DNA from 2 places in the Hydrogenophaga sp. T66 genome. Region 1 is predicted to be linked to the other one. Evidence: predicted binding sites of a transcription regulator. Region 1 holds the regulator's gene; the other holds the start of a gene.
The links. The regulator LexA, encoded in region 1, represses DNA repair genes until DNA is damaged. The targets are predictions, from matches to a motif close to ACTGTATNNNNATACAGT.
Positions count from the first base shown of each region.

Region 2: the regulator LexA is predicted to act here: its motif matches at 4,757-4,774, upstream of AC2D80_RS02610 (PA0069 family radical SAM protein).

Region 1 covers NZ_JBXVVX010000001.1:1,245,884-1,257,640, reverse strand. The annotation lists gene icd (NADP-dependent isocitrate dehydrogenase) at 1-266, opposite strand, end outside; gene AC2D80_RS05840 (DUF192 domain-containing protein) at 433-918, shown strand; gene AC2D80_RS05835 (superoxide dismutase) at 985-1,566, opposite strand; gene xseA (exodeoxyribonuclease VII large subunit) at 1,640-2,941, opposite strand; gene AC2D80_RS05825 (MotA/TolQ/ExbB proton channel family protein) at 3,094-3,732, shown strand; gene AC2D80_RS05820 (ExbD/TolR family protein) at 3,748-4,182, shown strand; gene lpxK (tetraacyldisaccharide 4'-kinase) at 4,187-5,236, shown strand; gene AC2D80_RS05810 (Trm112 family protein) at 5,287-5,493, shown strand; gene kdsB (3-deoxy-manno-octulosonate cytidylyltransferase) at 5,493-6,263, shown strand; gene adk (adenylate kinase) at 6,423-7,079, shown strand; gene AC2D80_RS05795 (DUF6152 family protein) at 7,159-7,638, opposite strand; gene AC2D80_RS05790 (hypothetical protein) at 7,670-8,089, opposite strand; gene AC2D80_RS05785 (asparaginase) at 8,093-9,055, opposite strand; gene lexA (transcriptional repressor LexA) at 9,147-9,827, shown strand; gene AC2D80_RS05775 (hypothetical protein) at 9,951-10,277, shown strand; gene AC2D80_RS05770 (D-2-hydroxyacid dehydrogenase family protein) at 10,330-11,337, shown strand; gene AC2D80_RS05765 (hypothetical protein) at 11,378-11,757, opposite strand, start outside.
Region 2 covers NZ_JBXVVX010000001.1:548,436-560,192, forward strand. The annotation lists gene AC2D80_RS02585 (outer membrane beta-barrel protein) at 1-466, shown strand, start outside; gene AC2D80_RS02590 (Cache 3/Cache 2 fusion domain-containing protein) at 631-1,137, shown strand; gene AC2D80_RS02595 (methyl-accepting chemotaxis protein) at 1,150-2,739, shown strand; gene AC2D80_RS02600 (glycerate kinase type-2 family protein) at 2,810-4,147, shown strand; gene AC2D80_RS02605 ((2Fe-2S)-binding protein) at 4,218-4,679, shown strand; gene AC2D80_RS02610 (PA0069 family radical SAM protein) at 4,788-5,879, shown strand; gene AC2D80_RS02615 (oxidoreductase-like domain-containing protein) at 5,876-6,148, opposite strand; partial or broken gene AC2D80_RS02620 (DUF1653 domain-containing protein) at 6,128-6,355, opposite strand; gene AC2D80_RS02625 (DUF2855 family protein) at 6,402-7,496, opposite strand; gene xdhB (xanthine dehydrogenase molybdopterin binding subunit) at 7,582-9,936, opposite strand; gene xdhA (xanthine dehydrogenase small subunit) at 9,933-11,423, opposite strand; gene AC2D80_RS02640 (LysR family transcriptional regulator) at 11,526-11,757, shown strand, end outside.

The sequences.
Region 1 (11,757 bases):
GTTTCTTCCGGCAGCCACACGTCGGGGCCGTACACCTTGGTGGATTTCTCGCCGGCGTACACCTCCATCCAGTGGATCTTGCGCTGACCGCCATAGGCTTTGGCCACCGCCGCGTCCACCACCTTGAGCATCACGGGCGTGATGTCAAAGCCGGTGCCATCGCCCTCGATGTAGGGCACGATCGGCTGATCGGGCACGTTGAGCGACATGTCGGCGTTAACGGTGATCTTCTGGCCGGCGGCGGGCACTTTGATGTGCTGGTACATGGAATCGGGTCTCCGGTGATGCTGGGATGGGCGAGGCGCGACGCGCCGGCCCAACTGTCTGAAACATCATTTCACATGATGCATCGGTGGGATTTTAGCCCCGTTGTATTCGATGGCCCTGACGAATCTTGGTTCGGGTGGCGCCGGGCCCGCTAGGATTTCACCCATGACCCGTCTCCCCTTGTCCTTTCGACGTCGCGCGCTGCCGGTGGCCCTGGCGCTGGGCCTGTCCTCGCTCGGCGCGCTCGCGCAAACGGCCGCCGGCCAGCCCCAGCTCAACCTGCCGCGTGTGGCCCTGCAGGCCGGCATGCACCGCATCGATGCCCAGGTCGCCTCCACCCCATCGCAGCACCAGACTGGCCTGATGCACCGCCGCGAGATGCCCTCGCACGAAGGCATGCTGTTTGTGTTTCCCCGGGCGGGCATCCAATGCTTCTGGATGCGCAACACCCTGATTCCCCTGACCGCCGCCTTCGTTGCCGACGACGGCCGCATCGTGAACCTGGCCGATATGCAGCCGCTGTCGGAGGAAAGCCACTGTTCCACCGAGCCCGTGCGGTATGTGTTGGAAATGAACCAGGGCTGGTTCGCCCGCCGCGGCGTTGCGGCGGGTTTTGTGCTCAAGGGCCCGCCTTTCAACGCGCCCCGCTGACCCCGCGGATCGGGCCAAGAAAAAAGGGGCCGAGGCCCCTTTGTCGGATGACCGCCAACCGAGGCTTCAGGCGAAGTTCTGCTCGGCAAACGACCAGTTGACCAGCTTGTCGAGGAAGGTTTCGACGAACTTGGGGCGGGCGTTGCGGTAGTCGATGTAGTAGGCGTGTTCCCACACGTCGACGGTGAGCAGCGCTTTGTCGGCGGTGGTCAGCGGGGTGCCAGCGGCGCCGGTGTTGACGATGTCCACCGAGCCGTCGGCCTTTTTGACCAGCCAGGTCCAGCCAGAGCCGAAGTTGCCCACGGCCGACTTGATGAAGGCTTCGCGGAAGGCGGCGTAGCTGCCCCACTTGGCGTTGATGGCTGCAGCCAGCGCGCCGCTCGGCTCGCCGCCGCCGTTGGGCTTCATGCAGCTCCAGAAGAAGGTGTGATTCCAGATCTGGGCGGCGTTGTTGTAAATGCCGCCGCTGGACTTCTTGACGATGGACTCGAGGTCCATGCTCTCGAACTCGGTACCCTTTTGCAGGTTGTTGAGGTTCACCACGTAAGCGTTGTGGTGCTTGCCGTGGTGGAACTCCAGGGTCTCGCGGCTGTAGTGCGGGGCCAGGTCGTCCAGGCCGTAGGGCAGTGCGGGCAGGGTGTGTTCCATGGGGTTCCTCAGTGAGTGGATGTGGGGAAAACGCGCATTGTAGGCAGCGCCCATGACGCCCTTGACGTCAGGGTCATGCCGGCGCTTCGGGGTCCACGGTCAGCGGCACCGAGCCGTCGGCCAGGCGCGCGCGGACCGGCTGACCGGGTCGCAGATCGGCGCGCCGGCGGACCACCGTGCCGTCGGCGGCGGTGACGATGGCGTAGCCGCGCTCGAGCACCAGCTGCGGATCGAGGAGCGACAGGGCCTGGGCGGCACGCTCGAGTCGGGCGCGGTGGCGCTCGGTGTTCCGGGCTGCGGCGCGTGGCAGGGCATCGGCCAGCCGGGCGAGCCGCTGCTGCCCCTGCCAGACGGGGCGCTGGAGCGCGGACCTCAGCCGCTGGTCGAGCCGGTCGAGCGTGAGCTGCGCGCCGTGCACCCGCGCCGAAGGTCGACCCAGGCGCTGGGCCAGACGGTCCAGGTGCTGCTGCCGGCTGTCGATGGCGGCCAGCACGCCGTTGCTCAGGCGCGAGGCCATTCGGTCCAGGGCTGCCAGACGGTCGGCGCGGGCCACCGCACACAGCTCGGCCGCGGCCGTGGGCGTGGGTGCGCGCAGGTCCGCGGCGAAGTCAGCGAGCGTGACATCGGTTTCGTGCCCCACGCCACACACCACCGGCAGGCCACACGCCGCCACCGCGCGCACCACGATCGGGTCGTTGAAAGCCCACAGGTCCTCCAGGGAGCCCCCGCCTCGCACCAGCAGGACGACATCGGCCTGCCCATGGCGCTGGGCGGCGGCCAGCGCTTGCGCGATGTCGGCGGGCGCCTGCGCGCCCTGCACAGACGCCGGGTACACCGTGACCGGGATGTGGGGCACGCGCCGCGCCAGCGCGGTGGCCACGTCACGCAGCGCCGCTGCGCCGAGCGAGGTCACCACACCGATGTGGCGAGGCTCGGCCGGCAGCGGCCGCTTGCGCGCCGGGTCAAACAGGCCCTCGGCTTCCAGCTGGGCCTTCAGGCGCAGGAACTGCTCGTACAAAGCCCCCTGCCCCGCCGGCTGCAGCGTCTCCACAATGAGCTGCAGGTCACCGCGCGGACCGTAGACGTCCAGCCGACCGCGGGCCACGACCCGCAGGCCGTCACGCGGCGCGAACCGGAGCTGTTCGGCCGAGCGGCGAAACAGCGCGCACCGGACCTGGCCCTGCTCGTCCTTGAGGGTGAAGTAGCAATGGCCGCTGGTGGCGCGCGAAAAGCCGGCGATCTCACCCTGGACCGCGACCGGGTTGAAGCGGGCGGACAGCGCGTCGGCGATGGCTCGCATGAGCGGGCCAACCGCCCAGACGCGTTCGGCGGCCGTCGAAGCGGCGGGGGAGGAAAAGTCGTCGGCGTCGGCCATACAAACGCGGTGAATGGAGGGCTGCGCCGCCGTGCGACACCACACCCCCGGACTTGTCCGGACATGCCGGCGTGAGGCGGCGGGTGGGGGGCATAATCCGCCCGTCTGTTCGCGTGACCGCCGCCCGAGCGGCCCCCGCCTGGAGCCCTGACTTGCTGTCCATCATACAAGCCGCCGGCTGGCCGATCTGGCCGCTCATTGCGTGTTCCATCGTTGGCTTGGCGCTCATCATTGAGCGCTTCATCAGCCTCAAGACACAGAAGATCGTGCCGCCCAAGCTGCTCGACGAAGCCATCATGGTGTCGCGCACCGGCGTGCCATCGGCCGACGTCGTGGCGCAGCTCGAACAGAACTCGGTGCTGGGTGCGGTGCTGGCCACCGGATTCCGCACCCTGAGCAACAACCCGCGCGCCAGCGAAGACGATCTGCGGGCCAGCCTGGAGGGCGCGGGCCGACAGGCCGCGGCGCAGCTGCAGCGCTATCTGGGGGCATTGGCCACGATCGCGTCGGCCGCGCCCCTGCTCGGCCTGCTCGGCACGGTGATCGGCATGATCGAGATCTTCGGCTCCCAACCTGGCGGCACGCTGGTGGTGCCGGAGGGCAGCAATCCCGGCCAGTTGGCGCACGGCATCTCGGTGGCGCTCTACAACACGGCCTTCGGCCTGATCGTCGCCATCCCGGCGCTGATCTTCTGGCGTTACTTCCGCGCCCGCGTGGACGACCAGCTCCTGGCGCTGGAACTCGCAGCCGAGCGTTTCGTGCGCCACCTGATGCTGCTGCGCAAAGGCTGATCGAGGACCGACGCGATGAACTTCCGCCCCGGCTCGCGCGAAGAACCCGAGATCAACCTGATCCCGTTCATCGACATCCTGCTGGTCATCCTGATTTTTCTGGTGCTCACCACCACCTACAGCAAGTACACCGAGCTGCAGGTCAATCTGCCGGTGGCCGACGCCGAGGCGCCCCGACAGAACCCCCGCGAAATCGTGGTCTCGGTGGGCAGTGACGGGCGCTACGCCGTCGACCGGCTGGTGCTCGATCCGTCCGGCGGCGTGGAGGCGCTCACCATCGCCCTGCAGCAGGCCGCCGCCGACCGCAAGGACCCGGTGATCGTCATCAGCGCCGACGCCGCCGCCGCCCACCAATCGGTCATCAACGTGATGGACGCCGCGCGCCGCGCCGGGCTGGTCCAAATCACGTTCGCCACCCAGCACAGCGGTGGCGGTGCCCCGAAACGCTGACCGCATGGCCGCGCCGCGCCGCGGTACCGCCGAAGCCCGCTGGCGAGCACTGGCCGAGCGCCGCGGAGCACTCGCCCGGGCGCTCTGGCCGTTGTCCTTCCTCATGACGCTGGTCGTGCGGGTGCGCCACGCGCTGTACGCCGCCGGGGTCTGGCGCAGCGAAGTGCTTCCGGTGCCGGTGATCGTGGTGGGCAATGTGGTGGCGGGCGGGGCCGGCAAGACGCCGGTCACGCGCGCGCTGGTGGAGGCCCTGCGCGCACGGGGCTGGCGGCCGGGCCTGATTTCGCGCGGCTACGGCGGCTCGGCCCACGGGGCGCAGGCGGTCGCGCACGACAGCGACCCAGCCGCGGTGGGTGACGAGCCCTTGCTCCTGCACCGCACCACCGGCGCGCCGGTGGTGGTGGCACGGCGACGCGCCGAGGCCGGGCGCGCCCTGCTGGCGGCACACCCGGATGTCAACCTTCTCATCGCCGACGATGGGCTGCAACACCGCGCGCTGCACGCCGACCTGCGCATCGTGGTGTTCGACGACCGCGGCGTGGGCAACGGCTGGCTCTTGCCTGCGGGCCTGCTGCGCGAGCCCTGGCCGCCTCGAGGCGCACAGCCGGTGCCCGACTTCGCCGTGTGGCCACAAGGCGCGGCACCACCGCGCCTGCCCGCGAACTGCCGCGGCTTCACGATTCACCGCGCGCTGCACGACACCGCGCTGGAACTGCGCCGGGGCGAACGACAGCGGTTGACCGCTCTGTCGCCGGCGGCGGCGCTGGCCGGCATTGCCCGGCCGGAGGTGTTCTTTGGCCAGCTGCGCGCCGCGGGCGTGACGCTGACCCAGACGCACGCCGCGCCCGACCACGCCGACGGCCCGTCGTTGACCGCGGCGCTGGCCCGGTTGCCGGCTGAGTGCCCGGTGCTGTGCACCGAGAAGGACGCGGTGAAACTGCCCGCGACGCTTCCCGTCGGACGCGTCTGGGTCGTGCCGCTGGCGGTGTCGCTGCCCGTCGCCCTGCTCGACGCCGTGGACGCGACGCTGGCCGCGCGCGCGCCCCGCCGCTGAGCCACGCCGCGCGACGCGCCATCGGGTGGCAACGCTCCTATCATTCGGCCATGGACACCAAACTGCTTGAACTGCTGGTCTGCCCGGTCACCAAAGGTCCCTTGGGCTTCGACCGAGAGCGCCAGGAACTCGTCTCCCGCAGCGCCCGACTGGCCTACCCGGTGCGCGACGGCATCCCCGTGCTGCTGGAGCACGAGGCCCGCGCGCTGAGCGACGAGGAACTGGCGCGCCCGAGCACGCCGGCGCCGCTGGCGTGATGGCGTCCGCCGCGCCCGACTTCACCGTGCTGATCCCGGCACGGCTGCAATCCTCCCGCCTGCCCGACAAGCCGCTGGCCGACATCGGCGGCCTGCCGATGGTGGTGCGGGTGGCCCGCCAGGCCGCGCGCTCGCGAGCCCGGGCGGTGGTGGTGGCCACCGACCACCCGCGCATCGCCGACGCCTGTCAGGCGCACGGGGTGTCGGTGGTGATGACCCGGGTTGACCACCCCAGCGGCAGCGACCGGCTCGCCGAAGCGGCGCTGGCGCTCGGTTTGCCCGACGAGGCCATGGTCGTCAACGTGCAGGGCGACGAGCCGCTGATCGACCCCGCACTGATCGACGCGGTGGCGCTTGCCCTGGCGGCGCGACCGGATTGCGCCATGGCCACGGCGGCCCACCGCATCACCGCGCGCGCCGACTGGCTCAGCCCCCACGTGGTCAAGGTCGTGACCGACCGCCACGGCACCGCCCTGACCTTTTCGCGCGCGCCGCTGCCGTGGTGGCGCGACGGCATGGACAGCGGCGCCCTGCCCGACCCGGCCCCGCTGCGCCACATCGGCCTGTACGCCTATCGCGTGGGCTTCCTGCGGCGCTTCCCGGGCCTGCCCGTGGCGCCGATGGAGCGGCTGGAGTCGCTCGAGCAGTTGCGGGCGCTGTGGCACGGCGAGCGGATCGCGGTGCACGTCGGCGACACCGCGCCCGGTCCCGGGGTGGACACGCCCGAGGACTTGGCCAGGGTGCGGGCCCTGATCGGCCACGGCGGCTGACGCTCTGAAGCGCCGCCCAAAGCCGGCCCTGTGTAAGGCGAGGCAAGGGAGGCGCGTGCTATCCTCGCCCGCGTTGCCCCGGGAGCCTTGAGCCTCATCCGGGCGCCGCCGCCGGAGACAAGCGGCCACGCCATTGAAGACACGACACAAAGGAAAGCGATGAGACTCATTCTGTTGGGCGCACCCGGTGCCGGCAAAGGCACGCAAGCGGCCTTCATCTGCCAGAAATACGGCATCCCCCAGATCTCCACCGGCGACATGCTGCGCGCCGCCGTCAAGGCCGGCACGCCGCTGGGTCTGCAAGCCAAGGCCGTGATGGAATCCGGCGGACTGGTCAGCGACGACCTGATCATCAACCTGGTCAAGGAGCGCATCGCCCAGCCCGATTGCGCCAACGGCTTCCTCTTCGACGGCTTCCCCCGCACCATCCCGCAAGCCGACGCCATGAAGGCCGCCGGCGTGAAGCTCGATTACGTGCTGGAAATCGACGTGCCTTTCGACGCGATCATCGAGCGCATGAGCGGGCGCCGCTCCCACCCCGCCTCCGGTCGCACCTACCACGTGAAGTTCAACCCGCCGAAGGTGGCCGGTGTGGACGATGTGACCGGCGAGCCGCTGATCCAGCGCGACGACGACAAGGAAGACACCGTGAAGAAGCGGCTGGAGGTGTACAGCGCACAAACCCGGCCGCTGGTGGACTACTACAGCCAATGGGCGAAGGCCGATCCCGCCGCCGCACCGAAGTACCGGGCCATCAGCGGCATGGGTTCGGTCGACGAGATCACCGCCCGGGCGCTGTCCGCGCTGTCGGCCTGATCCGCCCGCTCACCACGCCACAACCCGGCCCAGGCCGGGTTTTTTCATGGGCCAACGGGATCGGCGGGATGCTACCGGCTCAGGCCGGCGCGGAACGCAGGCCGTAGGCCTTGCCGTCGAGAAAGAGAAACTCGGCCCGCAGCACCGGGTCGCCGCGTTCTTCGTCGAAGGTGAAACCCAACACGCCCACGCGCGCGCCGGCCGCGATTTCCGGCACCGACCATTGCGACATGCGCGTCAGCGGCGCCAGTTCCACCTGCCAGCGCCGATCCCGGCGTCGCGGCAGCACCGCCTTGGCGAGCAGGCCGGGGCCGTCCACCGCGGCCACCTGCGCCGGCAGCGCGCGCCGCGCCAGATCGGCGGGCAGCGCAAGCTCGGCAGGCAGTTCCAGCACGAGTTCGGCATGCGGGTTGCGCCACTGGACCGACGCCGCGGTGCCCTCAAGATAAATCGGCCGGTTCTGATCGAAGCGCGCCCAGCCGTGGTGTGCCCGCGCCCCACCGGCCCACACCAGCATGCCCAGCGCCGCCGCGCCCTGCCACACCACCCTGCGTTGCATCGTTGTCCCCTTCAGCAAGGCCGCACCGGCCTCAGACATAGGCAATCCATCGGCCCGCGGTGAGCGTGGCCAGCCACAACACCGTCGAGAGCCCCATCAGCGCGCGGGCCGTGCCGTCCGCGCGCTCCAGCGAGCGCCGCGCATGGAACCAGCCGGCGTTGCAGCCGGCCAGCATGATCAGCGCCATCTTGGCTGTGAACACGCGATTGGCCAACAGTTCCGCGGCCTGGGTGGCAAACATGACCAGGCCCGAGGCGGCCGCCAGCGCAAAACCGGCCACCGACAACGCCAGGGCGAGTCGCGCAAGGGCGCGCAGGTCCAGCGCCGAGGCGGCGCCCCAGACCCGCGCCTCGAGCAGGAACAGGTTCCCCAGCAGCAGCGACACGCCCAGCAGGTGCAGCACCTCCAGAGCGGGATAAGCCCAGGCGCTGGTGGTGATGGCTGCGAGCACGGCTCATCCCCCCAGCAAGTCCAGCGCCAGCGCCAGCCGGGCCTGCGCCGGCGTGGCGGCGTCCAGCGTGGCAAACGCCTGGCCGGCGTACGGCACCACGCGCGCGTGGCCGCACCGCGAGGCCAGTCGGACCGCCACGCCCGCCGACGCGGCCGCCGCGAGCGCCGCCTGCAGGTCGCGGTGCAGGGAGCCGTTGCCGGTGCCCGCCACCACGATGCCGCTCACCACGCCTGAGCGGCACAACGCCTCCACCACCGCGCCGTCGGCATCACCGTGGCTGGTCAGCAGCGCCACCCGGGGCAAAGCGCTGGCACCCAGCAGCGCCGCACGGCGGCGTCCACGCCGGGCGAGGTCATCCGGGCTCGCCTCCCCGGGCCAGGGACGAAACCGGCGCAGCACGCCCTCCTCCACCACACCCAACGCCCCAGCATCCCCCGAAGAGAAGGGATCGGTGCGGTAGGGATGCACCTTGGCCACGTCACGGCCGACGTGCACCCGCGAGGCGCACACCAGCATCACGCCGCGCGCGCCCGGCGTGCGCGCCAGCGCCACCGCGTCGGTCAGGTTCTGAGGACCGTCGGGCGACACCGAACTCGCCGGCCGCATGGCGCAAGTCAGCACCACCGGCTTGTCCGCCGGCAGCACAGCGTCGAGCAGCCAAGCCGTCTCTTCGATGGTGTCCGTGCCGTGGGTGACCACGGCCCCGCTCACGTCGGGCCGCGCGAGGTGGTGGGTCAGTCGCTGCAGCAGGGCTTGCCAGTGAGACAGGTCGATGTCCTTGCTGTTGATCTGGGCCACCGATTCCACGTCAAGCGGCAGTCCGGCCAGGCCGGGCAAACCCGCGGTCAGCCGCTCCACCGGCAGCGCGCCGGCCACATACCCCACGTTGTCCCGCGCATCACCGGCTTGCCCGGCGATGGTGCCGCCCATGCCCAGCACCACGGTTTTCATGCCATCCACACACATCCCCTTGCCAAAGCCCTGAGAGCTGGTTAAAAATACAGGTACTGGTTATTCACACAGTCTGCCGGCCCAGCCGGCGCCCGAAAGGCAGCCCATGTTCGACCACAGCGCCCCCAAGCTCACCGCGCGGCAGCAGCAGATTCTGGCCCTGATCCAGTCGGCCATCGCCCGCACCGGCGCGCCGCCCACGCGGGCCGAGATCGCCGCCGAACTGGGCTTCAAGTCGGCCAACGCGGCCGAAGAGCACCTGCAGGCGCTCGCGCGCAAAGGCGTGATCGAACTGGTCAGCGGCACGTCCCGCGGCATCCGTCTGCGCAGCGCCGATCTGCAGCGTATCACCGAGTCGCGCGCCGGCCAGCTCAGCCTGCCGTTGCCCGGTCTGAGCCAGCTTGCGCTGCCCCTGATTGGCCGAGTGGCCGCGGGCTCACCCATCCTGGCCCAGGAACACGTCGACCAGACCTACCAGGTCGAGCGCAGCCTGTTCGCCCGCACGCCCGACTACCTGCTGCGCGTGCGCGGCATGTCCATGCGCGACGCCGGCATCCTCGACGGCGACCTGCTGGCCGTGCAATCCACGCGCGACGCCAAAAACGGCCAGATCGTGGTCGCTCGCCTGGGCGAAGACGTCACCGTCAAGCGCTTCATGCGCCGCGCCGACCGGATCGAGTTGCTGGCCGAAAACCCGGACTACGCCACCATCGTTGTCGAGCCCGGCGAGCCATTCGAAATCGAGGGTCTGGCCGTGGGCCTGATCCGCAACAGCTTTCAGCTCTGACCGCCCCGCGGTCGCGTTGCCTCAGCAGGTGGCGGGCGTTTGGCCGGCACTCACCGGCACATCCCTGCGCTGGCAATGACTTGTCGCAATCCTGCCTGTGTTCAACCCCTTCAGGAGTTTCACATGGGACTGTTTTTCACCTCCAGCCGCTGGCGCGCGCCCTTGCAACTGATCGACTGCTGGCTGCCCGAGCGCTCGCTCCAAGCCCCGTCCGGCGGCATGCGCAACCCCGTGCTGCAACGCTTCACGCGGGCGGGCTGGCTGGGACGCTCGGCCGCCAACGCACCGCGGCTTGCGGCCGAGGAACCGCGGGTGCGCGTGGTGCGGCCAGCCAGCGCGATCCGCAGCGCGGACGCCCGTCTGGTGGTCAGCGGGCGCATTGACGTGGTCTGCGCCGCGCTCGACCATCTGGCCGACCAGGACGCGCGGCGCGTCTCGCGCGCGGCCTGACCGACCCGGCCGCGCCCGCGGGGAGCGATGTCCCGCGCGGCACAATAGCGGGATGAACATCGTGATCCTTGACGACTATCAGGACGCCGTGCGCAAGCTGCGGTGCGCGGAGACACTGGAGCCCTACCCCGCCAAGGTATTCACGAACACCGTCAAGGGCGTCGGCCAGCTGTCGATCCGCCTGCGCGATGCCGATGTGCTGGTGCTGATCCGGGAACGCACCGTGGTCACGCGCCAGCTCATCGAAAAACTGCCCCGCCTCAAGCTCATCGCGCAGACCGGACGGGTCGGCCCCCACATCGACGTGCAGGCCTGCACCGAGCGCGGTATCGCGATCGCCGAGGGCGTGGGCTCCCCCGTGGCGCCGGCCGAGTTGACCTGGGCGCTCGTGATGGCTGCGATGCGGCGAATTCCCCAGTACGTGTCCAACCTGAAGCACGGCGCCTGGCAGCAGTCCGGCCTGAAATCGGCCTCGGTGCCCGCAAACTTCGGCATCGGCATGGTGCTGCGCGGGAAGACACTGGGTGTGTGGAGCTACGGCCGCATTGGCGAGCTCGTCGCCGGGTATGGCCGGGCGTTTGGCATGCGGGTCCTGGTCTGGGGCAGCGACGAAGCGCGGGCAAGGGCCGCTGCCGACGGCCACGAGGTGGCTGCCAGCCAGGCCCAGTTGTTCGCCGAGTCGGACGTGCTCAGCCTGCACCTGCGGCTGAGCGAGCGCAGCGTGGGCTGCGTCACGCTGGAAGATCTCAGCCGCATGAAGCCCACGTCGCTGCTCGTCAACACGTCGCGGGCGGAGCTTATCGAGCCGGAGGCCCTGCTGACGGCCCTCAACCGCGGCCACCCCGGGATGGCGGCGGTCGACGTGTTCGAATCGGAGCCGATCCTGCAGGGGCATGCCCTGCTGCGGCTGGAGAACTGCATCTGCACACCCCACATCGGCTACGTGGAGCAGGACAGCTACGAAACTTACTTCAGCGCGGCCTTTGACAACGTCGTGAGCTTCATCCGCGGCACCCCGACGAACATCGTCAATCCCGGCGCGCTGCAGGTCCGGCGCTGAAGATTGCTGCGGCGGGGCCGGCGCCCCGCCCGGGTTTGCCTCAGGCGTTGTCGTCGCGGGGCGGGCGCGTGTCGTCGGCGTCGGCGGGGCCGTTGCCGCGCGCGGCCGGGTCGTCCATGTCGACGATCTCGAAATCGATCAGGTTGCCACGCTGGGAATCGGCGCGCTGGGCGGTCGGCTCGATCGGGTGATCGATCTCCGGCAGCAGCGCCTCGAAAGCCACCACGTCGGTCAGCTGACTTTCGCGGCCGGCCGAGGCGTCCTCAATCTCATCGAGGTTCAGGTCCAGGCCCAGGTTGGGCGACGCCACCGGCACATCGGAAATGTCCATCGGGCGGGTCACGCGCACCGATTCGGCGATGCCCGGCGACACCATCGCAGCGGCGATGGCCGCGGCCTCCGGTGCCGTGCCTTTCTTGC
Region 2 (11,757 bases), 700 kb from region 1:
CCTGGAGGCCGCCGTCGGCTCCAGCAAGCTGTCCGACGAGTTCAGCACCCTCTCCGACCGAGCCACCGCCGTGGGCCTCATGGGCCGCACGACTTATCCCAGCGGGCTGGGCTGGGAGGTCGGTGTGCGGGGGCATGGGGAATGGGTGTTCAGCGACGGGATCAACACCGTGCGGCCCGACGCCACCAGCTATCAGGTTGGCTTGACCTACGACCTGCCGGTCGGCCCGGTCACGCTGGGCGCCCGCATCGGCGCCCACGCGTGGCGCCTGCGCGGCAACGTGGTGGGTGCCGGCAGCACCCTGGTGGGTCGATTCGAAGACTCGGGCGGCGGCCTTTACCACGCGCTGGGCGCGCGCTATGACCTGTCGGACCGGCTGGGCGTGGGCGCGTACTACACCGTGTACCGGCTTGGCGATGGGCTGCGCGTGCAAGGCCTCGACCTGCGTCTGAGCTACGCGTTCTGACCCCCGGCGCGCGCACCGCGCGCCACAAATGGGCCCGCCGCATGGCGCATTTCGCGCGATTGCCGGCGGCGGGCCCGATTCAAGATGCTCCCGGGCCGACCGATACAGGCACCACATCCCTCGAGGATGCGACACGCCCAGCCAACCACCACCCCGGAGCAGACATGGACACCACCCGCGCATTCCTCTCGATCAGCCTGGCCCTGGCCACCGCCTTCGCCGCGCCCGCCGCGCTGGCGCAGGCCGCCGACCCCAAGGCCACGATTGCCGAGCTTGACAGCCGTCTCACCAAGATCGGTGCGCCGCGGCTGGAAGGCACCGACAAGGTCGCCGACAAGGACGTGCCCGCCATCTTCTTCGGCGCGCGCAAGATCAACAACAACTTCGACGTCGTCGACAGCATCCGCAAGTCGCACCAGGCCACCGCCACCGTGTTCGTGAAGGCCGGTGACGAATTCGTGCGCGTGAGCACCAACGTGCTGACGCCCGAGGGCAAGCGCGGCGTGGGCACTGCGCTGGCGCGCAACGCCGCGTACGAAGCCCTGTCCAAAGGCCAGCAATTCTGCGGCCCCATCGACGTGCTCGGCACCGCCTTCGACGCCTGCTACAACCCCATCAAGGATGGCAGCGGCAAGGTGATCGGCGCCAGCTACGTTGGCCACAAGAAGTAAGGCAGGCCCGCCATGAAAGCCTTCGCTCCCCTGAGCCGATGGCTGGGCCGCCTCAGCGTGCGCCAGCAACTGTTCGGCGCGTTTGCCTGCCTGCTGGCATTCACCGCGGCCCTCGGGGCCTCGGCGCTGGTCGGGTTGCGCTCCGTCGACCACGAGGCCCTGGCCCTGTCGCAGAAATGGCTCAAGGGCGTGGGCGATCTGTCGGACGCGCGCGCGCTCCTGGTGGAGCACCGCGACCTGGAGGTCAAGCACAGCCGCACCGACGACACCAGCTACCACGCCGAGTACGAGGACAAGATGGGCGCTGCGGCGAAAAGCCTGCAGGCCCTGCTCGACGGGTATCAGGCGCGGGTGGCCGGTGACGAGGAAGCCGCGCTCAAGGCCGAAGTCGACAAGGCCTGGACGGCCTACCGCGATGCGACCGGCAAGGTCGTCAAGCTCGGCCGCGACAAGCAGCAGCAGGACGCGGCCGACGTGGCCGATGGCCTGTCGAGCATGGCGTTTGATGAGATGGTCACCGCGGTCAACAAGCTGATCGCGTTGAACTACGCGGGCGGCGAGGCGGCGGCGACCATCGTCAAAGACGTGTACGCCACCGCGCGCATCGGCGTGCTGGCGTTGCTGGGCGTGGCGCTGTTCGGCGGTCTGCTGCTGGCGGTCCTGATCACGCGCAACCTGCAGCGTCAACTCGGCGGCGAGCCGCAGGTGGCGGTCAGCGTGGCGCGGGCGGTGGCTGAGGGCGACCTCGGCACGCCGATCGCCGTGCGCCCGGGCGATACGACCAGCCTGATGGCCTGGCTGCAGACCATGCAGCAAAGCCTGGCCAAGGCCGTGACCGAGGTGCGGCGCACGTCCGATCACGTGTCGCACGCCAGCCAGGAGATTGCCGCGGGCAACCAGGACCTGTCGGGTCGCACCGAGCAACAGGCCAGCGAGCTTCAGGAAACCGCCGCAACGATGGAGCAGCTCGGCACGACCGTGCGCCACAACGCCGACAACGCGCGTCAGGCCAGCCAGCTGGCGCAGGGCGCCTCGGCGGTGGCGGTGCAGGGTGGCGAGGTGGTGGGGCGCGTCGTGGAAACGATGAAGGGCATCAACGACAGCAGCCGCAAGATCAACGACATCATCGGCGTGATCGACGGGATTGCCTTCCAGACCAACATCCTGGCGCTCAACGCTGCGGTGGAAGCCGCGCGCGCGGGCGAGCAGGGCCGCGGCTTTGCGGTGGTGGCTGGCGAGGTGCGCAACCTGGCCCAGCGCAGCGCCGAAGCCGCCAAGGAGATCAAGCGCCTGATCGGCGCGAGCGTCGAGCGCGTGGAGCAGGGCACGGTGCTGGTCGACCAGGCCGGGACCACCATGGAAGAGGTGGTGGCGTCGATCCGCCGCGTGAGCGACATCGTGGGCGAGATCAGCGCCGCCAGCGCCGAGCAGAGCGACGGCGTGGCGCAGGTCGGCGCGGCGATCACCCGCATGGACCAGGGCACGCAGCAGAACGCGGCGCTGGTGGAGCAGAGCGCGGCCGCCGCCGACAGCCTCAAGCAGCAGGCAGCCCTGCTGGTGCAGGCGGTCTCGGTGTTCAAGCTCGGCCACGAGCACCGCTGAGCGGGTCGACACCGCTGACGCGCCCGACCCCGTGACGGCGTCGTCGGCGGGCAGCCCCTAGACTCGGGGCATGCCCGCCGCCGACGCTTTTTCCATCTCCCCACCCTCCCTCGACGACCCGCGGGCGGTGCTGCGCCACCTGTTCGACGTCGCGGTCCGCCGGGCGCTGCCGCGGCACAACACCGCCGCCCACCTGCCGCCGCCACCGCGCGGGCGCACGGTGGTGATCGGTGCCGGCAAGGCCGGTGGCGCCATGGCGCAGGCGGTCGAAGCCCTCTGGCCGGCCGACGCGCCACTCAGCGGCCTGGTGGTCACGCGCTACGGCCACACGCCGCCGCGCCCGCCGGGCGTGCCGGCGCGCATTGAGGTGGTCGAAGCCGCCCACCCGGTGCCCGATGCCGCGGGCCTGGCCGCCGCCGAGCGCATCCTGCAACGGGTGCAGGGCTTGACCGCCGACGACCTGGTCCTGTGCCTGATTTCCGGGGGGGGCTCGGCGCTGCTCACCCTGCCCGCCGATGGCCTCACGCTGGCCGACAAGCAGGCCATCAACCGCGCGCTGCTTGACAGCGGCGCCCACATTGGCGAGATGAACACGGTGCGCAAGCACCTCTCGCGCATCAAGGGCGGACGGCTGGCGGCGGCCTGCGCGCCGGCGCGCGTGGTCACGCTGACGATCAGCGACGTGCCCGGTGACGACGTGAGCGTGATCGCCAGCGGCCCGACCGTCGCCGACGCCACCACCTGCGCCGACGCGCTGGCCATCCTCGACCGTTACGCCATCGCGGTGCCGCCGGCGGTGCGCGACGCGCTGGCCCGCGGCGCGCTGGAAACCCCCAAGCCCGGCGACCCGCGCCTGGCCGGTCACGAAACCCACCTGATCGCCACGCCCCTGCAGAGCCTGCGGGCGGCGGCCGACGCGGCGCGGGCGCTGGGCCTGACCCCCCACATCCTGGGCGACGACCTCGAGGGCGAATCGCGCGAGGTCGGCAAGGTGCACGCCGCGCTGGCCCGCGCGATCGCCGAAGGCCGCAGCACGCTCACCGGCCCCTGCGTGCTGCTCAGCGGCGGAGAAACCACCGTCACCGTGCGGCCCCACCCCGGCGGGGCGCCGCGCGGGCGGGGCGGGCGCGCTGGCGAGTTCTGCCTCGGGCTGGCCGGCGCGCTGGCCGGCCACCCGCGGGTGTGGGCGCTGGCGGCCGACACCGACGGCATCGACGGCGTGGAAGACAACGCGGGGGCCGTGGTGGCGCCCGACACGCTGGCCCGCGCCAGCGCCGCCGGCCGCCGGCTCGACGACCACCTCGCCCGCCACGACGCCCACGGTTTTTTCAGCGCGCTGGGCGATCTGGTGATCACCGGGCCCACCCACACCAACGTGAACGACTTCCGGGCCTTGCTGGTTCTCTGATCCGGTGTAAGGTGGCGGCCGAACGCACCGCCCCCGTGGTCCGTCCACCCCACCGCGCCCGACCCCCGCCATGACCCTGTCCCTCACCATCAACGGCCAGCCCACGCGCGTCGAGGCCGAGCCCGACACCCCGCTGCTCTGGGTGCTGCGCGACGAGCTCAACCTCACCGGCACCAAGTTCGGCTGCGGCATGGCGCTGTGCGGCGCCTGCACCGTGCACCTCGATGGCCAGGCCGTGCGCTCGTGCGTCACCCCGGTCGCCGCCGTCGGCGCCCAGAAGATCGCCACCATCGAATCGCAGGCCGCCACCCGCGTGGGCCAGGCCGTGACCGACGCCTGGGTGAAGCACGACGTGGCCCAGTGCGGCTACTGCCAGAGCGGGCAGGTCATGAGCGCGGTCGCGCTGCTGACGCAGCACCCCCAGCCGACCGAGGCGCAGATCGACGCGGCCATGGCCGGCAACATCTGCCGCTGCGGCACCTACCAGCGCATCCGCGCCGCCATCCACGACGCGGCGCGCGCCCTGGCCTGACGACCGGCCCCCGGGGCCTGGCCGCCGCCGGCTCCGGGCCTGACCCGCTTGACCCGGCGGGCGGCCAGCGGTCCAATGCTGTATGTAAACACAGTATTCAAGACCGTCATGACCACCGCCCCCAACCCCCGCTCACCCCTCGCCGCCCTCAAGGGCCGCGGGCTGGCGTTTCACCAGCCGCACCGCTTTGAGCGCGACACCCGCGAGGCCGTGGACGACGGCTGGCCCGCGGACGCGGAGGAGGGTGCCGCCGCGCCCCCGCCCACGACGGTGACCTGGGAAGACGCGCGCAGCGCCCTGACCGACAACGACTCGCCGGACATCGGCTTTCGCTACGGCCTCAACCCCTACCGCGGTTGCGAGCACGGCTGCGTGTATTGCTACGCCCGGCCCAGCCACAGCTACCTCAACCTCTCGCCGGGGCTGGATTTCGAGACCCGGCTGATCGCGCGGCGCGGCCTGGCGGCGGTGCTGGCCCGCGAACTGCAGCGGCCGGGGCACCAGCCCGACGCGCTGGCCCTGGGCACCGTGACCGACGCGTACCAGCCGGTGGAGCGTGGCCTGCGCCTGACCCGCGCGGTGCTGGAGGTGCTGGCGCGGGCGCAGCACCCGGTGGCCATCGTCACCAAAGGCAGCGGCGTGGAGCGCGACATCGACCTGCTCGCGCCGATGGCCGCGCGCGGGCAAGCCGCCGTCTACGTCACCCTCACCACGCTCGACCCGGCGCTGGCCCGCGCGCTGGAGCCGCGCGCGGCGGCGCCGCACCGCCGCCTGCGCACATTGCGCGCGCTGGCCGAGGCCGGCATCCCGGTCGGCGTGAGCGTGTCGCCGCAGATACCTTTTGTGAACGACGACCTTGAGCAGGTGCTGGCCGCGGCGCGCGAGGCCGGGGCCACGCGGGCCTTCTACCAGGTGCTGCGCCTGCCCTGGGAGCTGGCGCCCATGTTCCGGCGGTGGCTCGATGTGCACTGCCCCGACCGCGCGGCGCGGGTGATGGCGCGCCTGCAGGACCTGCACGGCGGACGGGATTACCACAGCCGCTTCGGGCTGCGCATGAAGGGGCAGGGCGTGTGGGCCGACCTGCTGCGGCAGCGCTTCGACCGGGCCACAGCGCGGCTGGGCTACACGCGCGGCCGCCAGCCGCTGGCCACCGAGCCGTTCCGGCCCGACCGGCTGGGGCCGCAGGCCAGCCTGTTTTAGTGCGCTGCCCCGGGGGGCTCGGTGAGCCACGCCAGCACGTCATCGCGCCAGAAGCCGAGCGCGGCGTAGTAGCCCTCCCAGACGCAGCCGTTGCAGCCGCGCCCGCAGCAGGTGGTGGGCTCGGGCGGCGGCGGGCGCACGGCGGTGTCGGGGCTGGCGCCGCGCTCGCGCTGGCCGCGGCCGCGCAGGTGGGCCACGAGGGCGCGCGCGGTGTCGAGATCGGCCAGCGGCAGCGTGGCCACCGGCTGCGGGGTGAAGCGGCGCTGCACCCGGCCGGCGAACTCGGCCGTCTCGCCGAACATGGCCGCCGGCCGCACCCACAGCCCGAAGCCGCCGTACAGCGCGCGGTACAGCGTCATGCCGAGCAGGGTCTCGCTGCAGCGCACCGTGTCGATCACCTCGTACCAGCCGCCCTTGTAATGGCGGTACAGGCCGGGCGGGGTGGGGTTCAGCGGCGGCAGGTCGGCGTCGGTCATGGCGCCGCAGTGTAGGGCCGCGCGCCGATCGCCTTCGCGCGGGGGCTCAGGGCAGGACGATCCGCCCGGTGCGCGGGTCGTCGCGGCCGGCGAGCACGGCGGCGTAGACCTCGGCCAGGGCCTCGGCGCCGCGGTGATGGCGCGCTTCGAGCCACGGCGGCGTGGCGCCGGTCACGCGGTCCACGTGCGCGCGCCAGGCCGCGCGCTGGCGGTCCAGGAAGCCCTCGGCCCCCCAGTCGGCGACCCGCTTCTTGGCCTGGGCCGGCGCGAAGAACAGCACCGGCCGCGGCCCCGGCAGGTCGCGCGCGCCACCCAGGTCCTCCACGTGGGTGCCGCCCACTGAACAGCTGTAGGCCAGGGCGCTGAAGCGCTCGTGCAGCGCCCGGCGCAGCCCGGCGTTGCCGGCGAAGTCCACGTAGACCAGCGGTGTGTCGGCGGGCAGCGCGTCGAGCTCGCCGTAGGGCAGCACGCGGTGGTAGACGCCCAGCGCCTCGCAGGCGCCGACCCGTTCCGCGGCGGTGAGGCCGACCACCGTGACGCCCGGCCGCGCGGCGAGCAGGGCGGCCGTGGCCAGCGCGGTCTTGCTGCTGGCCGAGGACAGCAACACCGTCGTTGCGCCGAAAAAGGCGTTGTCGGCCAGGAAATCGTCGATCAGCCAGGCGGTGAGGAACAGCGGGCGCAGCAGCGCCAGCATGTCTTCCTGGGCTGGGTCGTGTAGCGGGTCGGCCGCGCAGCGCAGGACCTGGTTGTAGAGCGCGTGCAGCTCGGCCCGGTGGGGCGCGCCGTCGGTGAAGCCGGTGGCGGACAGCCGCGTGGGCTGCAGCACCGCGTGGGTGGCGGCCGGCCAGAAGCCGTACAGGCGCTCGCCCACGGCCACGCCCGGGTGGTCGCTTTGCACCACCGTGGCGAAGCCCCACAGCGGGATCACCCCCCAGGCGCCCGCGTCCTCGCCGCCGGCCGGGTAGAAGCGCCAGTAGCCCATGGCTTCGCCGAAAGCGGCGTAGGTGATGTTGTTGGCGGTGAACGCCACGCGCTCGATCCGCACGCGCACCGCCCCGGGCGGGAGCGGTTCGTCGGGCAGGGTGACGGTGCGGGTGGTGGCGAGGTGGTCGCGGCGGACCTGGAACTGCTGCGTGGTCATGGGACGTGGGGCTCGGAGCGCAGGGCGGAGCGCACATCGTGCCGCGCGGCGCGGCGCGCCGCTGTCGCCTGCGCGCCGCCCGGCCTCAGACGCCGCCCAGCGCCCGCAGCACCGCTTCGGGCGTGGCCGGGGCGTTCAGCGCGCGCGGGTTCCCGCCGGCGCGGGCCACGGCGTCGCGCAGGGCCTCGTAGACGCTGATCGCCAGCATGAACGGCGGCTCACCCACGGCCTTGCTGCCGCCCACGTTGTCTTCCCGGTTCGGCTCGGGCCAGAGGTCGACCCGCAGCCGCGGGGGCAGGTCGCCGGTGGCGGGGATCTTGTAGGTGCTCGGCGCGTGGGTAAGCAGGCGGCCCTGGTCGTTCCACACCAGCTCCTCCGTCGTGAGCCAGCCCATGCCCTGCACGAAGCCGCCCTCGATCTGGCCGATGTCCAGCGCCGGGTTCAGGCTGCGGCCCACGTCGTGCAGGATGTCCACCGCCAGCACGCGGCTCTCGCCGGTGAGGGTGTCGATGGCCACTTCCGTGCAGGCGGCGCCGTAGGCGAAGTAGTAGAACGGCCGGCCGGTGAGGGTGGTTTTGTCGTAGTGGATCTTGGGCGTGCGGTAGAAGCCGTCGCTCCAGAGCTGGATGCGGTTGGCGTAGGCCTCGCGCACCACGTCGTCGAAGCGCCGGGTGGCGGTGGGGGAGATCACCTGGCCGGCGCGGAACACCACCGCGCCGGCACCGCAGCCGTCCAGCCCGGCGACGAAGGCGGCGAGGTTGTCGCGCACCCGGCGGGCGGCGAACTGCGCCGCGCGGCCGTTGAGGTCGGTGCCGCTGGAGGCGGCGGTGGCGCTGGCGTTGGGGACCTTGCTGGTGTCGGCCGCGGTGCAGGCCACGCGCGCCAGCGGCACGCCCAGCTCGTCGGCCACGATCTGCGCCACCTTGGTGTTGAGCCCCTGGCCCATTTCGGTGCCGCCGTGGTTCACCATCACGCTGCCGTCGGTGTACACGTGCACCAGCGCGCCGGCCTGGTTGAACAGCGTGGCGGTGAAACTGATGCCGAACTTGACCGGCGTGAGCGCCAGCCCGCGGCGGATCACCGGATGGGCGGCGTTGATCGCGTCCAGCGCGGCGCGCCGCTCGGCGTAGCGGCTGGTGCGCGCCAGCGTGGTGAGCAGCGGATCGAGGATGTTGTCCTCCACCCGCATGCGGTAGTGCGTCTCGTCGCGTTCGCCCACGCCGTACAGGTTGCGCCGGCGCACGGCCAGCGGGTCCAGCCCGAGCTGGCGCGCCACGTCGCCCAGGATGCGCTCAATCACGATCACGCCCTGCGGCCCGCCGAAACCGCGAAAGGCGGTGTGGCTTTGCAGGTGGGTCTTGCAGCGCAGCGACTCGATCGCCACGTCTTCCAGGAAATAGGCGTTGTCGGCGTGGAACACCGCCCGGTCGGCCACCGGGCCCGAAAGGTCGGCGCTGAAGCCGCAGTTCACCAGCATCTGCAGCCACAGGCCGCACAGCCGGCCGGTGTCGTCGAAGCCCACCCGGTAGTGGTAGGCGAACGGGTGGCGTTTGCCGGTGATCAGGAAGTCGTCGTCACGGTCGAGCCGCAGCTTGACCGGGCAGCCCAGCCGGTGGGCGGCCACCGCGGCCCACACCGCCAGATGACCGGCCTGCGTTTCCTTGCCGCCGAAACCGCCGCCCAGGCGCCGGCATTCGACCGTGACCGCGTGGCTGGCGATGCCCAGCGCGTGGGCCACCCAGTGCTGCACCTCGCCGGGGTGCTGGGTGCTGCTGAGCACCGACCAGCGGCCCTGCTCCAGCGGCCGGGCGCAGGCGATCTGGCCTTCGAGGTAGAAGTGCTCCTGGCCACCGACCTCAAAGCGGTCCTCCAGCACGTGCGGCGCGCGCGCCAGCGCCGCCTCGGCATCCCCGCGCGCCACCCGCACCGGCGGCAGCACGTACGAGCGCTGCGCGTGCGCGGTGTGCACGTCCAGCACCGCCGGCAGCGGCTCGATGTCCCAGCGCACCAGCCGCGCCGCGCGGCGCGCGGTCATGGCGTCGTCGGCCACGATCAGCCCGCCGACCTGGCCAAGGAACTGCACCGTGCCCTGCGCGAACACCGGCTCGTCGTGGGCGAAGGCGGCCAGCACGGGGTCGCCCGGGATGTCGTCCGGCCCGATGAAGGCGCGCACGCCGGGCAGCGCGAGCGCGGCCGACGGGTCGATGCCGCGCAGCCGGCCGTGGGCCACCGGCGAGCACACGGGCGCGGCGTGGCGCGTGCCGCGCCACTCGGGCAGGTCGTCGAGATAAGGGGCCAGGCCCGCCACCTGGGCGGCGGCGCTGTCGTGCGGCACGCTGCGGCCGCTCGCGCCGGCCTCCGGGGAGAGGCCGGCGTCCGTGGCCTGGGCCGGGTGCCCGGGCGTGTGCGCTGGCGGATGCTGCGGCGGGTGCGCCTTCATGCGGCTTCCTCCAGACGCAGGCCGGTGCTGCCCTGCGAATCCAGCCACCAGCGGCGCCACAGGTTGGCCAGCAGCGCGCGCCGGTAATTGGCGCTGGCGCGCAGGTCACTCAGCGGGTCAAACTCCGCGCGCAGGGCGCGTCCGGCGGCCTCGGCGGCTTCGGCCGACCACGGCTGGCCCCGCAACACGGCCTCGGTCTGCCGCGCCCGCGCCGGCACCGCGGCCACGCCGCCCGCGCCCACCCGCGCCTCGGCCACGCGGCCGTCCGCCAGCCGCAGCCGCACCGCCAGGCACACGGCGGAGATGTCGTCGTCGAAGCGCTTGCTCACTTTCTCCACCCGCACCCATTCGCCGTCCACCGGCCGGGGCACCTTGATCCAGGCCAGCACCTCGTCGGCCGCCAGCGCGGTGCGCCGGTAGCCGAGGTAGAAGTCCTCCAGCGCCAGCTCCCGGTGCGCGATGGCGCGGCGCCGGGCGTCCCAGCGCATGAGCACGACGCTGGCGCCCAGCGCGATCAGCAGCGGCATGCTGTCGCCGATCGGCGAGCCGTTGGCCACGTTGCCGCCCAGGGTGCCGGCGTTGCGCACCGGCAGGCCGGCGAAGCGGCGCGCCCAGGCCGCCAGCGCCGGGCGCTCGCCCACCAGCGCGGCAAACGCCGCCTCCAGCCGCACCGCCGCGCCGATGGCCAGGTGGTGCGGGTAGGTTTCGATGCGGCCGATCTCGGCCGCGCCAGTCACGTCGATCACCCGGTCCAGGCGCCGGTGCTGCTTGGTGATCCACAGGCCCACGTCGGTGGTGCCGGCCACCAGCTGCGCCGTCGGGTCGGCGGCGCGCGCCCGCAGCAGGGCTTCGAGCGTGGGCGGCCGGCGGTAAGGCCCGTCGGCCGGCGGGGGCAGCGCGTCCAGCGCGGCCAGCAGCGCCGGGGCGTTCAGGCGCGCGCCGGGCGGGCAGGGCAGGTCGCCCATGCGCTGCGCGGCGTCGATGAGCGGGCGGTAGCCGGTGCAGCGGCACAGGTTGCCCGACAGGACGGTCTGCGCGGCCGCCCGGTCGAGTCCGGCGCCGCCGCCGGCCTCGTACTGGGCCCACAGGCTCATCGCGAAGCCGGGGGTGCAGAAACCGCACTGGCTGGCGTGGCAGTCGACCAGGGCGGCCTGCACCGGGTGGGCCTGGCCGTCCGGGGCGGCGATGTCGGCGGCGGTGAACACGGCCCGGCCGTGGGCGGCGTGGGCCAGGGTGATGCAGGCGTTCACCGCGCGCAGGCTCAGGCGGGGCGGACCGCCGGCGGCGTCGGCCGCCGGCGCGCGCTCGGCCAGCACCACCGTGCAGGCGCCGCAGTCGCCTTCGCCGCAGCCCTCCTTGGCCGCGGTCAGGCCGAGGTCTTCGCGCAGCACGGCCAGCAGCGGGCGGTCGGGTGGTACATTGCCGGCCGTCACGGCCTGGCCGCGGTGCCAGAACGTCAGGGGTTGGGCGTCGCAAGGGGCGTTCATGCGCGCCAGAATACCCCCGGTGCCCCAGCCCGTCATACAGCCACCCGTATGCCGCCCATGGTCGGGCGCCCATGCCCGCCGACCGTGACCGGGGTTGAATACATGTCCATGTTCGACAAGATCGATCTGCACCTGATCCGCGTGCTGCACACGGTGCTCACCGAGCGCAGCGTGTCGCGCGCGGCGCTGCGCCTGGGCATGCACCAGCCGGCGGTGAGCGCGGCGCTCAAGCGGCTGCGCGAGCTCGCCGGAGACCCGCTGTTGGTGCGCTCCGGGGCCGGCATGGTGCCCACCGTGGCGGCCCTGCGCATGATCGAGCCGGCGGCGGAAATCC